Adhaeribacter arboris: one gene and its partner. The protein of the gene in region 2 binds, or shares a complex with, the protein of the main gene of each other region. Links are inferred from orthologs where the notes say so. Each region holds a gene or a part of one and is shown on either strand. Other genes may lie near its edges.

Region 1 (3,085 bases), 2.5 Mb from region 2 along the record:
GTGCCTTTTACGGATAGAACGAATGGCTCCGAAACCTACGAAGGTGGCCGTTTTATGGATATTCCCAAGCCGGCTCCCGGCGAATCTATAATTACTTTAGATTTCAATAAAGCTTATAATCCCTTCTGCGTGTTTAATTACAATTATAGTTGTCCTATTCCTCCCGCCGAAAACCGGTTGCCTATCGCGGTACGGGCCGGCGAAAAGAGTTATGCCAAAAAATAAATTAACCGGTAATAATTCTAAATTATCTAAATTTGTTTTTTAATACGGTCAATAGTTCGCGGTTCACAAACCATAGCTTATCAACTATCGACCGTGGACTATTGACTAGCGACTAAATTTACATGCTGATTTCATACGACTGGCTACAAGAATTAATTCAAATAAATAAACCGGCTGCTGAAGTGGCAGCCTTACTTACGGGTGCGGGCCTGGAAGTAGAAGGACTTTACCCGTACGAACGGGTAAAAGGCGGTCTGCAAGGCATTGTAATCGGCGAAGTATTAACCTGCGAAAAGCACCCGGATGCCGACAAACTACGCCTGACTACGGTTGATGTTGGAGGTGAAACTCCCAAGCAAATTGTGTGTGGCGCGCCTAACGTGGCGGTGGGTCAAAAAGTGGTGGTAGCCACCGAAGGAGCAACTTTATACCCTTTCACCGGCGAACCTTTCCAGATTAAAAAATCTAAAATCAGAGGCGCGGCTTCCGAAGGAATGATTTGCGCCGAAGATGAAATTGGTTTGGGAGAGTCGCACGCCGGTATTATGGTGCTGGACACCGATTTACCGAACGGTACTCCGGCTGCCCAGTATTTTAATTTGCAATCCGATGAGATATTTGAAATTGGCTTAACTCCTAATCGGGCCGATGCCGCTTCTCACCTGGGGGTAGCCCGTGACGTACAAGCGCTTTTACGAGTACCTTATACTTTACCCAATGTAGATAGCTTTCAAATTAACACTACCAGCCGCCATATTTCGGTGGAAGTGTTAGATTCGGAAGCTTGTCCGCGTTACGCGGGTTTAACTATTTCGGGGGTAAAAGTTGCCGAATCACCAGAATGGCTAAAGCACCGGCTGCGAGCTATTGGTTTATCACCGATTAACAATGTGGTAGATATTACTAATTTCGTGTTGCACGAACTCGGGCAACCCATGCACGCTTTCGATGCCGATAAAATTACGGGTGATAAAATTATTGTGCAGAAAGCCAAAGAAGGAACCAAGTTTGTTACTCTGGACGGCGTGGAACGCACCTTGCGCTCTACCGACCTGATGATTTGCAACGCCGAAGAACCTATGGTAATAGCCGGAGTGTTTGGCGGCAAAAATTCGGGCGTTACCTCTGAAACTACTACCATCTTTTTAGAAGCTGCTTATTTTCAGCCGGCCTCTATCCGTAAATCCTCGCAAATTCACGGCATTAAAACGGATTCATCGTTCCGGTTCGAACGCGGTACCGACCCGGATAGGGTAATTCTGGCTTTGAAACGCGCCGCGCTTTTGGTGCAGGAAATAGCCGGCGGAGAGGTAAGTTCCGAAATAGTAGATGTTTATCCGCAGCCAGTGCAGCCGTTTACGGTAAAAGTAAGTATTGCCCGGATAAACCAATTAATCGGTCAGCCTATTGGTCAGGAACGCATCAAAGAAATTTTAACGGATCTAGGCATTAGTATTACCGAAGAATCAGAAACAGAACTGGCGCTTTCGGTGCCGCCTTTTAAAGTAGATGTGCAGCGCGAGGCCGATATTGTAGAAGAAATTCTCCGGATTTACGGGTATAACAATATCGCACTTTCACCTAACTTGGCTACGAGCTACTTGGCTAAATTCCCGAAGCCTGACCCGGAAGTAATTAAACAAAGCATGGGTCAGATGCTGGCCGGCGCTGGTTATTCCGAGATTATTACCAATTCGCTTACCAATTCAAATTACTACGAAGTTGCTGGCGGAGAGCCGGATGCCTCTTTGGTGCGCATTGTGAACTATAACAGCGCCGATTTGGATGTGCTGCGCCAGACTTTAGTGTTTTCGGGATTAGAAGTTTTGCGGCACAACATGAACCGCCGGCAGAAAGATTTAAAATTTTATGAGTTAGGTAAAGTGTATGTTAAAGCGGGAGATAAATATCAGGAAAAAACGCAACTAGCGTTATTTGTGACGGGCAACGCCACCGCCGAAACCTGGCAGCAAGCCTCGCAAAAAGCAACTTTTCACCAATTGGCTGGGGTGGTGCAAAATCTATTCACAAAACTTACCCGCGACCAAATGAACGTACAACCGGTAGAGCATCGTTATATTAAAAATGGAGTAACTTATTACCGGAATGAGGTGCCGATGGTGCAGATGGGATTGTTAAACGAATCTATTACGAAGAAGCTGGATGTAAAGGAACCAGTATGGTATGCCGAGTTAAACTGGGATTATTTGATCCGGAATTATTCGAATAATTTGGTAGCCGAAGAATTAGCCAAATTCCCGGAAGTACGCCGCGACTTATCGCTGGTAATTGATAAGAATATTACCTTTGAGCAGATTAAAACCATTGCCTGGCGCACTGAGCGCAAATTGCTGCAGCAATTAAATGTATTTGATGTGTACGAAGGCGATAAAATTGAGGCCGGTAAAAAGGCCTATGCCATGAGCTTTATCTTGCAGGACAAACAGCAAACCCTGACTGATAAAGTAATTGACAGTACCATGAACCGGTTAATGCAACAATTTGAACGACAATTAGGAGCTGTAATTCGAAAATAGTATGAGTACTGGTCAGGAGTTAGAACAGATAGCGCTTTTAGAACAGCGAATAACGCAGTTAATCGCTAGTTATCATTCCGTGCGGGAAAGTTTGGACCAGGCCCGTTATATTATTCATAACTTACAGACAGTAATTGATACAAAAGACGAAGAAATAAAAAATTTTCAAAATAAAGATAATATTTCTAAAATTGTAAATACAATAGCAGCAGAGCCTGCCCAGTCGACAGAATTAAAACTTAAAATAAACGAGTATATTAGAGAGATTGATAAGTGCTTAGCTTATCTAAGAGATTAAACCTGGTTGTTTAACCGGAATAAAT
Region 2 (3,026 bases):
GAATAATCGGATTATCCGTAGTTTCGTCGCAGGCAACAAAACCGGTAAGCAGAAGTACAAAAAATAAGAAACGTTTAAAAATAGTCATAAAAACCTTTACCGGATTTGCGGCCGTGATAGCCGGCGTCTACTTTTTGTTTTTGTATACGGCTCGGCCGGAGCTTCGGATCATGGTAAAAAGCTTCGTACAGAGCATTGGTTACCGCAAAATTTACATCTACGCCAATCAAATCCATTAACTCGAAGGGACCCATTTTAAATCCGGTTGCCCGCATCAATGCGTCAATGGTAGGTATATCGGCAACGTTTTCTTCTAACACTTTTAAACTTTCCGTATAAAAAGGCCTTGCTACCCGATTAACGATAAAGCCGGGTGAATCTTGTACCCGTACCGGCGATTTGCCCAATTGTTTTGCTATTTCATAAATCGTATCGGCTACCTTGGTATTGGTGTTCAGGCCCGATACTACTTCGACTAAGGGCATAATCGGAGCAGGATTGAAAAAGTGCATGCCTACTACTCTTTCGGGAAACGGAACTTTAGCGGCAATACTCGTGATAGGTAAAGAGGAGGTGTTAGAAGCCAGAATAGTACTAGGTTGGTTGATAGTAGCTAATTCAGTTAATAAATTTTGCTTTACTTCCAGTTTTTCTATTATGGCTTCCATAATTAAATCGGCTTTAACCTGTTGTAGATCCGAAGTAAATACAATTTGTTTTCCTGCTTCGTTTTTCTGCTCCGGCGTTAATTTGCCTTTTTCAACTGCACGTTGCCAACTTTGTTCAATTACCTGACGGGCCTGGCTTAATACCGCCGGATTAATATCGTACAAGATGGTTGAGAAACCCGCTTGGGCACAAACTTGGGCAATGCCCTGACCCATAGTGCCGGCACCCACCACCCCGATGGTTTTAATTGAATAGTCGATAGTCGATAGTCCACGGTCCACAGAAAATTGTTATTTAAAGAGTGAATGAAAGTAATGGCTTGTATTTAATAAAATCACGATTTCAGAAGCCGTGAACTATCGACTATCGACCAAGGACTATGGTCTAAATCGATTCGAATTGGCGTAAAAACCGGACGTCGTTCTCAGTAAATAAACGCAGATCTTTTATCTGGTATTTTAGCATGGCAATACGCTCGATACCCATACCAAAGGCAAACCCAGAATAACGCACCGGATCAATGTTACAGTTTTTTAATACCTCCGGATCAACCATGCCGGAGCCGCCAATTTCTACCCAGCCACTTTGTTTGCAGATGTTGCAACCCGCTCCCTTACAAATTAAGCAGGAAATATCAATCTCGGCGCTGGGCTCGGTAAAAGGGAAAAATGAAGGCCGGAAACGAATTTTAGTGTCGGCGCCGAACATTTCCTGCACAAAATAATACAGGGTTTGTTTTAAATCCGCGAAGCTTACTTTTTCGTCGATAAACAGGCCCTCTACCTGGTGGAAAATGCAATGCGCCCGCGCGGAAATAGCTTCGTTGCGGTACACCCGACCCGGCGAAAGAGTCCGGATGGGTGGTTTTTCGTTTTCCATAACCCGTACCTGCACGCTGGAGGTATGGGTGCGTAACAACATGGCCGCGTCTTCGCCCACGAAGAAAGTATCCTGCATGTCGCGGGCCGGGTGGTTTTCGGGAAAATTCAGCGCCGAGAAGTTGTGCCAGTCATCTTCAATTTCCGGTCCTTCGGAAAGGTTAAAGCCAATCCGTTCAAAAATTCGGATTATTTCTTCGCGCACTAAGGTTAAAGGGTGGCGAGTTCCCAAAGTTTGGGGAATAACCGGTAAGGTAAAATCAAAAAGAATTTCGGTGGAGGCAGAGCTGGCAGCTTCTAGTTCTTCTTGTTTAGCTTTAAATTTAGCTATAGCCTGTTCTTTTAGCGCATTTAGTTCTTGGCCGTAAGCTTTCCGTTGCTCCGGGGCAATATTTTTAATACCATCGAATAAATCAGCAATCCGGCCTTTCCGGCCGGTATATAAATTCCGGAATTGTTCTAACTGCTCCTTATTGGTCAATTCAAAGGTCGCCACTTCTTGGGCTACCTGGACTAATTCTTCAAACATCATAAGTGCAAATATACACTTTATCAGAATTTAGCGAATGTACCCGTTAGGATAAATACTCCCTTTAAAGGTTATAAAAAAGCCAAATGCAACTTATCTGTTTGAAGCTTTTACTTGATTCTCTGAACATTAGTAAAAATAGAAAGAATAATTCACCGACTAATTCCGGCTTTTTACCGGTAAATCTTACCCTATTTGCTTTTTTCTTATTGTTCCGACTTCAATCGCCTAATACCTTTAGAACATCTTCAAAAAATTACTAATCTATCTAATAAGATTTCTATTTAAAGAAAAAAATTAAAAATCTGAGCTAAGTAAGGCCTGCTTTTTAAACAAAAACTAAATTTTTAGGTTATACTCTGGAAACTTTGGAAACAAAAATAGTTTCCTTAGTTTTGTGCCGGATGTAACGGAAATGGAAATCAAAGATAAAATTTTACAGGCAGCTTTTCGGCTGTTTATGCGCAACGGTATAAAAAGTGTTTCGATGGATGATATTGCTTTAAACCTGGGAGTGTCGAAAAAAACGCTTTATAAATGGTTCGAAAACAAAGACCAGCTGGTAATGGCTATGTTGCAGGACCATTTAGATAAGATGGTGGATGATTGCGGCAGTTTTACGATGCAAGCTAAAAATGCCATTGAAGAGCTTTTTCAGATGATGCAGATGATCCGGCAGCAATTAGCCGGCATGCACCCTTCGGTGTTTTACGATCTGCAAAAATACCATCAACCGGCCTGGCAAATCTGGATCACGCACAAAAACAAATTTATTCTGCAGCAAATTGCCCGGAACCTGAAAGACGGAGTGAAGCAAGGGTTATACCGAACCGATTTTGATCTGGATATAATGGCCCGCTTACGACTGGCCCAAATTGAAGATGTATTTAACCCCGAAATATTTCCGCCGGACAAATTTGATTTACAAAAAGTACAGTTAGCCACGCTTG

What was found. The genes of interacting proteins can lie anywhere in the genome.
Region 1: the proteins of pheS (region 2) and pheT are in contact, whole or in part, in a crystal structure (PDB 6P24), measured with the Escherichia coli proteins. The link is inferred for Adhaeribacter arboris from one-to-one orthologs.

What each region holds. Positions count from the first base shown.
Region 1 is NZ_PYFT01000001.1:2,959,042-2,962,126, reverse strand. The notes cover bases 47-3,054. They hold pheT (phenylalanine--tRNA ligase subunit beta), read left to right. Parts: upstream 47-347; coding sequence 348-2,762; downstream 2,763-3,054. Other genes in these bases: AHMF7605_RS12245 (hypothetical protein), read left to right, coding at 2,764-3,054; AHMF7605_RS12255 (DUF1684 domain-containing protein), read left to right, coding at 47-225. In the rest of the region: more of AHMF7605_RS12255, read left to right, coding at 1-46; more of AHMF7605_RS12245, read left to right, coding at 3,055-3,060.
Region 2 is NZ_PYFT01000001.1:5,409,744-5,412,769, forward strand. Bases 66-3,014 are described here. They hold pheS (phenylalanine--tRNA ligase subunit alpha), read right to left. Parts: upstream 2,077-3,014; coding sequence 1,054-2,076; downstream 66-1,053. Other genes in these bases: AHMF7605_RS21960 (hypothetical protein), read right to left, coding at 66-88; AHMF7605_RS21965 (3-hydroxyacyl-CoA dehydrogenase NAD-binding domain-containing protein), read right to left, coding at 75-950; AHMF7605_RS21975 (TetR/AcrR family transcriptional regulator), read left to right, coding at 2,474-3,014. Also shown: more of AHMF7605_RS21960, read right to left, coding at 1-65; more of AHMF7605_RS21975, read left to right, coding at 3,015-3,026.